One region of the Bacillus sp. iso_77 genome, then DNA from elsewhere that is predicted to be linked to it. Evidence: predicted binding sites of a transcription regulator. Region 1 holds the regulator's gene; each other region holds the start of a gene.
The links. Region 1 encodes LexA, which represses DNA repair genes until DNA is damaged. Its sites were predicted from a motif close to CGAACATATGTTCG; they were not measured.

Region 1 (3,283 bases):
TGGAGAGAGTACGTATTGTTGCAATAGATTTCAATTCAATCGTTTCCATATAAATCCCCTTCCGTATCTTGTGTACACCATTATCATAAATCTACTGTCCTTTTTTCACAACTATTTCACGCCGAAAAAGAAGGATTTTGTCACATTTAGTTTATCGATCACCTAAAAACTTATGCAAATATGAAAAAAGATGAGAATATTCCTCCCATCTTTTCAAAAATAAAGAAATGATGACCTTTAATGAAGATTCTGGTCTCTTTCTCTTTTTAATTTTTCTGGTGTGACATCGTTTCCTTCTGGATCGACGATTTTCACGGTTTTAAGTGTATTTTTCATAGAAGAACGAAAAGCCTTTAAATATTCCTCTCTTAATTGCTTCTGTTCTGTTTTCTCAGCGTCCGACAAACCGGCCTCTTTCGACTTTTTTGAAAGCTCATTGATTCTTGCAAGCTGTTCTTTAGAAATCATGACAAACTCCTTTAAAACATTTTCTCTACATACTACTAAATATCAGTCATTTTTACAACAAATCACGCTTTAAGTCGCAAGCCCTTTTTCATATTCTTGGTACCTTCTATGGACGGTTGCTTTTGAAATGTCAAAACCAAGTGCCTGCAATGTCACTGCAATTTCAGCGAATGTCATGTTGTTTTTTCTTAATCGAACAATTTCAGAAATCGGTACTTCAATACGTTCGCGGCCAGGCGCCTGTTCTTGGTGTTTTAAATTTAGTTCGGGTTGATACCCTCGCTCAACAGCTTTTTTCATCCCACGCTTAATTTTCAAATTATGAATTTTCCGCTGATACTCTTCTACAACGCCTACAATCTCAATGACCATCTCGTCTGCTTCTGAAAGCTCAAGCTCTCCTCTATGAAATACGCTGTACACCTTGACTTTTTCTTTAAACAGACAATGAAGAAGAGCGATTTTCGCCTGCCCTCTTCCAAGGCGTGTCTCATCTTGAATGAGAACAGCATCGATTTCTTCCTCTTTCAGCGCAGCCAGCATGTCAAAAACACCGTCACGATCAAGATCGTATCCACTCGCTTTTTCTTTAATCACTTTGACTACATTCATCTTGTGCGCTGCAGCTAAAGCAAGCAGTTCTTCTTCTTGTCTTTTAAGCGAGGTTTCTTGCTCTTCTTTGGCAGTACTTACTCTCGCATAAATGATTGCATTCATGTCTTCAATCGACCTTTCTACTGTACTGTTGCAAGTTGATATACGACTGGATGCTCTTTTTTAACTGGAATCACAAGGATATCTCCCGGCTGGATGTCAGTTGAAGCGAGATCATTGTGTTCAGTTACCCAGTCAATAAAAGCATTTTTATCGATTGATTTACTGTCGTTTACTTGATCAGCTAATCCCCAAAGAGTATCACCTGATTGAACCTCTATTTTAACATATTGATTTGGATCATTATGGCTAGTGACTGCAATAAGTGAGAGAAATATGCCAACGATGAATGAGAATAGCCCAATAAAAATAATAGATTCCTTTAACCTCATAATGTCATCTCTCCTAATAGAATGTGTGTTCGTTCTTTCTGACACTCATTATAAATACGAACAAACGTTTCTGTCAAACGTTTTTTTCGAACCTATGTTTGTACTGTTAGGAAAAACATGCTATAATTTCTTTAAAATTGACGTTTTGAGGTGCAAAAGATGACGAAGCTATCAAAAAGACAACTCGATATCCTGAAATTCATAAAAGAAGAAGTAAAAAGCAAGGGTTATCCCCCATCCGTTCGTGAAATTGGCGAAGCTGTCGGTCTAGCATCCAGCTCAACTGTCCATGGACATTTAGCTAGACTAGAAACGAAAGGTTTAATTAGAAGAGACCCAACGAAACCTAGAGCGATCGAAGTACTAGATGAAGAGGAAATGAATATTCCAAAAAGCGCTGTAATGAATGTTCCAGTCATCGGAAAAGTCACAGCAGGCTTGCCTATCACGGCTGTTGAGAATGTAGAAGAATATTTCCCACTTCCAGAAACTTTTGCAGCGCCAGATGAACAAGTATTTATGCTTGAAATTATGGGAGAAAGTATGATTGATGCAGGTATTTTGGACAAAGACTACGTCATTGTGCGTCAGCAAAGCACTGCCAACAATGGAGATATTGTGGTGGCTATGACAGAAGAAGATGAAGCAACAGTGAAACGTTTTTATAAGGAAGATACACACTTTAGATTACAGCCCGAGAATCCATCAATGGAACCGATTATTTTACAGAATGTGAGTATACTAGGTAAAGTGATTGGCGTATTTAGAAATATTCATTAAAAAAAGCCGGTATTTCATCAATTGCTGATGAGAGCCGGCTTTTTCTTTTATGAACAAGAATATGCAAGAATACTGGAGCTTGGGAACGAGCCAAATGTAAAGTTCGGCCATATGAAACCCGTTGTACGGCCAAAAGGCTGCGAGGAAAGAACATACATGAGAAATACTTGACCGTTTCTAAGGAACACAATGGTCCACCTTCTATTACATCCAGCTGCAAATTGAACCGTTTGCTGGCTTCCGCCTACACTCTGCCCCGCAATGAGCGGCTGCATACTTTGAGGCTGAGAGACTGCTTGTTGATATTGCGAGATGATATGCTGCGGCGGGGCTGGCGGGACCGATTGTCCTCCTGCACCTTGCCCAGTCCCTCCGAATGGCAAACCGGGAAATCCTCCAACTTGAGAAATAGGAAACGCCGGCATGCTTTGTACCTGCCGATCGTACAAGTACCCATTCCACGTACCTTCATATGGATTATACATACTAAACACCACTTTCTTAGACATTCATCACGACAGTATATGTCATACATAAAAAAAGAGTGTTGAGGAGACAAATAGAAATCTTTCCAAAAGACGTTTTATTCTTCTTTAGAACGGTTAAATACTAATGAGGAAGAAAAAAATAAAAAAATGAAAACTTTTTGTCTCCCTCAAACGTTATATAGATAGAAAGAAAAGAAATAAAAAACATTTAGATTTAATACTTGTAATATCTCTGTAACTATTGTAACATTTGTAACATAAGAAGTTTTCATTGAGAAAAGGAGGCAATCGCCTTGAAAAAATTATTTGTTTTATTAACCGCTATTATGCTTATGATCTCATTACAAACAACAACACTGGCCGCTTCCAAAAAATCAGCCGCTTTGACAAATAAAGAAGCGTTACATATTGCCCTTGATGCAAGAGAACACTTTTGGAGTGCGATGTCAGGCTACAACATTAAAGAGCATTCAGATTACAAATTAAAATCATTTACTTATA
Region 2 (3,283 bases), 690 kb from region 1:
TTTGCAGAAAACCAATTTGCAGTAAATACGGTTCGTACACATCTTCAATCGTATGTGATTCTTCTCCAATTGTCGCTGAGATCGTATCAAGTCCAACAGGACCGCCTCTAAATTTTTCAATCATACTTAAAAGCAGCTTATGATCGATATGATCAAGTCCGAGTCTGTCAACTTGCAGACGCTCAAGAGCATCTTCTGCAATGTCTTGTGTGATCGCATGATTTCCAAGCACCTGCGCAAAATCTCTTACTCTTCTGAGCAGACGATTGGCGACCCTCGGTGTGCCTCTAGATCTTCTTGCAATCTCTTCAGCTGAACGAATGTCGATCCCAATCTCAAACAGCTCGGCTGTTCTTGCTACAATGTGAGCCAAATCTCTTTGCTCATAGTATTCCAATCTTGCATGAACTCCAAACCTATCACGAAGCGGCGCTGTTAAAAGCCCAACACGGGTTGTAGCACCTACAAGCGTAAATGGCGGTAAATCAAGCCGCACAGAGCGTGCTGTATCTCCTTTTCCAATCACGATATCTAGACAAAAGTCCTCCATCGCTGGATATAGCACTTCCTCTATTGAACGCTGCAAGCGATGAATTTCATCAATAAACAGAACATCGCCAGGTTCAAGAGATGTTAAGATCGCCGCCAAATCGCCAGGACGTTCAATCGCCGGTCCAGACGTTGTACGCAGCTGAACATTCATTTCATTGGCAATGATCGACGCAAGCGTTGTTTTCCCAAGTCCCGGCGGTCCATATAAAAGGACGTGATCCAGTGTTTCCTGCCTCATTCGGGCAGCTTCAATAAATACGCTGAGATTATCCTTTACTTTCTGCTGGCCAATATATTGACTAAGCGTCTGTGGACGCAGACTTTGCTCAATGGCTGATTCATGGTTGTCTGCTTCAGTTGAGACGAGCCGTTCATCCATGAGACATCACCCTATTTCAACATTTTTTGTAAAGCTTTTTTCACATATTGATCGGTTGTAAGATTCTTCTCTTCTTTTAATAAAGGAAGAACCTTTTTGATTTCACGATCACCATACCCAAGGACACTTAAAGCTTCAACCGCTTCATCTAAAGCGCTTTGCTGTGTTTCAACCTGAATATGATCCTCGTGGTTAAATAAGTTTCCTATCATTTCAGGCACCACATCTGCGAGCTTCCCTTTCAGATCTAGAATGATCTGACGTGCTGTTTTTTTGCCAACACCCGGGAATTTAATGAGGAAAGCTTCATCCTCTCGTTCGATCGCTGAAATGACAGCGCCAGGGTCACCGGAAGCAAGAATCGCAAGCGCCCCCTTCGGTCCAATCCCTGTGACATTTAACAGTTTTGTGAACAACGCTTTTTCTTCTCGTGTTTGGAATCCATATAACGAAAAAGCGTCTTCCTTTATGTAATGATACGTATAAATCGTTTCTTGTTTTGATACTCGATAGATAAACGGATTTGGGGTATAGACTTGATATCCCACTCCGCCGTTTTCAATGACAACATATTGCGGGCACACATAATCAATGGTCCCTTTTACAAACTCTATCACCGTTTTCACCTCTTTGACTGTTCTCCATTGTAACATAAATCGAAGAGAAAACCGTAATAAAAGTTAACATACGTTCGCTCAGCCTTTTTTCATAGTCAACCCATGAAAAAGAGCTTGCGGTCTTCACACCAGCAAGCTGTCATACGATTAAAACGATTGTTCATTTCGGTAAGGTTTCATGACTTCAAGCACATGCTCAAATTCATCTTTTGTTCGAAACGGAATGCCTTGTGCAAGCTGCTGCTCTACATGACTTTCCAAGCGGGACGTATCAATTTGAAAAAAGAGATGAATAGGCTCCGCCCACCCGTCAGGCCTTCCATGAAACGTAGAAATCACGCCGTCTTCTGATAATCCGATATATCCATTTGCTTTACTCAAAGGCGATATATCGTCAATTTGCTTTCTAAAAAGGGCAAAATCCTCTCGCTGTTCTACCAATGTCCAGCCCTTATACTGGGCCCAAAATGTGTCTTTGTCTTCTAATGATGCCCGCTGTCTTTCAATACTTACATCGCCGTCTAGATAGACCTTTTCAAGCTGAACGTTGATGGTTTTTGACTCTTTTTGCAAGTGTTCTGCTGCTTCCATATCAACAGCGAAAAAGAGTACACTTGTCATGATAAGTCCTGTAACGAAATACTTTATTTTCACTTTCACTATTTACACCTCTTTAGAACATAAGATCGATGCATGACATATGTAGTTTGACCCATTTTGCTACACATTAACCAAATCGATGTCTTGACACATATTGAGAGTCTTTCGTTGTATCCTTCGTGCGTAAATGTTATGTTTTATACAATCCATTGCTCTACCGAATTACATGGTTTTTTCATCATTCGTTTTTCAGCCGCATAAACTGAAACCAAAGAAGGTGAAGTCAATGTCAGATGTCAAAAGATTAGCCGAATCGATTCAGTATCAAGAAGAAAAGCGTTTTAATAAGCTCGTCTTTAAACCGGCTGAGCTTGAGCTGTGCGGCAAAGGAAGAAGTGCCTATGTATTTTCATACAAAAAAGACGGCAAGAAAATGGCGTTAAAAGTCTTTTTTCCTTCTTATCGAAACATCGCCCGCAAAGAGGCTGCAATTTATGAAAAACTTTCCGGCTCCTCCTATTATCCTGAGATTTACGAGTCTGGGGATCAGTATATTTTAATGGAATATATTAAAGGTTATACTTTCTATGAATGCCTGACAAAAGGAATTCCGATCAAAAAACAAATGATTGAACAAGTAGATGATGCATTGGAAGAAGCACGCGCGAAAGGTTTAAATCCTTCTGATATTCATCTGCGGAATTTAATTTTAACAAAGGATGGCCGCGTCAGGGTCATTGACGTCGCCCGCTTCACGCAAACGAAAACATGTCATCAATGGGATGATTTAAAAGCTGCATACGCCTATTATCAAAAACCTTTTTTCCCTAAAAAAGCGCCGCGGCTGTGGCTTGAAGTGATTGCCTATTTGTATAAGAAAAACTGGCTGTCTCGAGGTCAGCTGAACAACCGAAATGATTTTACTGCATAATGAAAGCCGCTCGAAAAGAGCGGCTTTCAGATTGTTGACAAAGGGCTAAAATGAACTTGATTTTAGCCCTTTGTCTTCTTTTCAGCGTGATAGAAAACCTTTGAATTCTAGGAAGGACGAGTACCGGCGCGGAGCGAATTTGACATTCGTGAGCATCGGCACGCAGGACTGACAAAGAATGCGAGGGTTTGTCTACACGCTGAA
Region 3 (3,283 bases), 1.4 Mb from region 1:
TGACCTCTATAAAGCTTGATATCTTTAATATTAAGGTCTGGTACTTGATACTTCTCTCCGTTTTTCTTCATCCCGTTTTTTAAAGCAGGTATGATCAAACTTGAAAAAAGAGGACTTGTGGGTCCAGGCATATGATCGTCCATTGAGATCCAGAAGTCTTGCAGCTCTTCAGGTTTCATTTGAAAGGCTGCACCTGAGGAGCCATTTGCTGTATTGGAAAAAGAAGCAGTAATCGGTCTTGCTTGAAGTAAATAAAAAGTACCATCTGACATGCCGAATTCGATATCTACTCCATGTCCATAAAGTTCTTCTACTTGTTTTGTCATTTTCGTGATTTGGATCAATTGATCATCTCGAAGACAAAATTGGCCAGCCATCTCCTCACCTACGGGTTGTTCAATGACGCCCTCTTGACAGGGGACAATTTGCACCTCTTTTGTTCCTAGTGATTTTTCAATAGAGTACGTTTCTTTGTTTACAATAAATGTATCTGGCGTCACAAGGCCGGAGACGATGGCTTCTCCTAGTCCATAGCTTGCAGTCATCATGACTTCGTTTGTTTTTCCTGATACAGGATTCTCACTAAAGATGACACCAGAGATGTCAGAATGGATCAATCCTTGTACAACAACAGCCATGAGTGGCATCTCTTCCTCGTTCTCAATCATTTCTTCCTTATATTCTGCGACTCTTGCTGCGAAGTAAGACGACCAACATTCTTTGACGGCTTGCAAGAATTCTTCATTTGTTTTGATATTTAAATAGGTCTCGTATTGACCTGCAAAGGAGGCGCCTTCGAGATCTTCCGCAACAGAAGAGGATCGCACTGCAACGGATGGATATGTTTTCAACAATGATTGAAAGGATGAAAGTAATTCTGTCTCCATTTGTGAAGGAAACGAAGCTTCTGTGATTTTTCGGGCAAGGTTTTGATCAGTTGGATGGAAATTGTGATATGAAAGAAAGCTTGCAAAGCTGTTCGTTTTAATAATAAATCCATCTGGAACTGGCAGTCCGTGATTGTTTAATTTAATTAAATTCACGCCTTTTGCCCCTGCGAGTGATGCGGATTCTTCAGCCGCATGAAATAATACTGAATACATGGGAATGCCCCCTTATCCAAATAGCCAATGGTTTCATTTGTCTCTTTTTGTTTTTAAAATGATAGTGCGCACTATCATTTTCATCATAGAATTTATTGGATGTAACTGTCAAAGACGTAAAGACCTATCTTTAGAAAGGGGACGTTTTCACTAATTTTCCTCCTCATCTATATCAAAAGTCTTCAACCGAGAAGAAAAAAGCTGAAATTGAAAACTGTGAATTGTTCATTATGCCAATCTTTACTATAATCAAGGGAGTAGACCATGTAGAGGGAGGGTTTTTGTGATTACAAAAGCCATATTTGCACTTGTTTTTCCTTTCTTGCTCGTTATTTTATTTTCAAAGGTTACTTATAATCATTACGTTGGCATTGCATTAACAGCAGCGCTTTTATTTGCTTCGTATATGAAAGGCTATACAGAAACCTACTTTATCGTAGGATTAGATATTATTTCTTTAGTGGCCGGGGCATTGTTTATGGCTAAGAAAGAAGTCGAAAAAAGAGAGAAGGCTGAAAAACATCATTGATGTGATCCCTCTTGATGAAAAGAAAATGTTTTTGATTGCAGGAGCTGTGCTTACGATTCTAGTGAGTGCAGCTTTCTTTTTTGTGGTTTTTCTGCTGATCGAATATCTCGCTCCAAAATGTTCCATACTGAAAGGAAGGTTTCTTTAGAGGGTTATGAGTCACGGCAGAGAGGGTATGGTTGTATTGGAAATAAAAATCAAGTCAGACACGAACTTTAGTTCGTATTTTTGTGTTCTTTTATGATAATATATTCATTAGATAGATTTCGTAACGAAACGGAGGCTTTGATGTGAGTGACCGCTTTGAATTAGTTTCTAACTATCAGCCCCAAGGGGATCAGCCAAAAGCCATTGAAAAGCTTGTGGAGGGCATCCATCAGGGGAAACAGCATCAAACGCTGTTAGGTGCTACAGGTACGGGAAAGACCTTTACTGTATCCAACCTGATCAAAGAAGTGAACAAACCAACACTTGTCATTGCGCATAACAAGACACTTGCCGGACAATTATACAGCGAGTTTAAGGAATTCTTTCCGAATAATGCTGTTGAATATTTTGTGAGTTATTATGATTATTACCAGCCTGAGGCGTATGTGCCTCAAACTGATACATTTATTGAAAAGGATGCCAGCATTAATGATGAGATCGATAAGCTAAGGCACTCCGCCACATCCTCATTATTTGAGCGAAGAGATGTCATCATCATTGCCAGTGTGTCCTGTATTTATGGCTTAGGTTCTCCTGAAGAATACAGAGAGCTTGTGCTGTCTTTACGAACTGAAATGGAAATTGAACGCAATCAGCTGCTGCGTAAGCTTGTGGATATTCAGTATTCTCGTAATGATATAGATTTTCAGCGCGGAACCTTCAGAGTTCGAGGAGACGTCGTTGAAATTTTTCCTGCTTCACGAGATGAGCATTGTATCAGAGTGGAGTTTTTCGGTGATGAAATTGAACGTATTCGTGAAGTAGATGCTCTCACTGGAGAAATTCTCGGTGATCGTGACCACGTTGCTATTTTCCCAGCATCTCACTTCGTCACAAGAGAAGAAAAGATGGAAAAAGCGATTATTAATATTGAAAAAGAGCTTGAGGAACAGTTGGAAAAGCTTCGTGAAAACGGAAAACTGCTTGAAGCACAGCGTCTTGAGCAGCGGACAAGGTATGACCTTGAGATGATGAGAGAGATGGGCTTTTGTTCAGGGATTGAGAACTACTCAAGACATCTCACCTTACGTCCGCCCGGTTCAACACCTTACACATTGCTTGATTATTTTCCGGATGATTTTATGATTGTTGTCGATGAGTCACACGTGACCATCCCGCAAATTCGCGCCATGTACAATGGGGACCAGGCAAGAAAACAAGTGCTTGTTGATCACGGATTCCGTCTGCCGTCAGCACTTGATAATAGACCACTCACATTTGATGAGTTTGAAAAGCACATTAACCATATTGTGCATGTATCCGCAACACCTGGCCCATACGAGCTTGAGAAAACGCCAGAGGTCGTGGAACAAATTATTCGTCCAACCGGTTTGCTTGATCCAATCATTGAAGTCCGTCCGATTGAAGGACAAATCGATGACTTAATTGGGGAAATTCATGCAAGGGTTGAGAAAAATGAGCGTGTGCTTGTGACGACTTTAAC

Region 2: the regulator LexA is predicted to act here: its motif matches at 1,612-1,625, upstream of ruvA (Holliday junction branch migration protein RuvA).
Region 3: the regulator LexA is predicted to act here: its motif matches at 1,842-1,855, upstream of uvrB (excinuclease ABC subunit UvrB).

What each region holds. Positions count from the first base shown of each region.
Region 1 is NZ_CM149683.1:1,736,504-1,739,786, reverse strand. It holds gene tkt (transketolase) at 1-49, opposite strand, end outside; gene AC0VYC_RS08785 (DUF896 domain-containing protein) at 238-468, opposite strand; gene AC0VYC_RS08780 (YneB family resolvase-like protein) at 538-1,185, opposite strand; gene yneA (cell division suppressor protein YneA) at 1,203-1,514, opposite strand; gene lexA (transcriptional repressor LexA) at 1,674-2,294, shown strand; gene AC0VYC_RS08765 (hypothetical protein) at 2,342-2,779, opposite strand; gene AC0VYC_RS08760 (IseA DL-endopeptidase inhibitor family protein) at 3,076-3,283, shown strand, end outside.
Region 2 is NZ_CM149683.1:2,423,668-2,426,950, forward strand. It holds gene ruvB (Holliday junction branch migration DNA helicase RuvB) at 1-931, opposite strand, end outside; gene ruvA (Holliday junction branch migration protein RuvA) at 943-1,548, opposite strand; gene AC0VYC_RS12475 (intercompartmental signaling factor BofC) at 1,696-2,208, opposite strand; gene AC0VYC_RS12480 (serine/threonine protein kinase) at 2,435-3,079, shown strand.
Region 3 is NZ_CM149683.1:3,141,205-3,144,487, reverse strand. It holds gene AC0VYC_RS16250 (PEP/pyruvate-binding domain-containing protein) at 1-1,103, opposite strand, end outside; gene AC0VYC_RS16245 (CsbA family protein) at 1,387-1,632, shown strand; gene uvrB (excinuclease ABC subunit UvrB) at 1,923-3,283, shown strand, end outside.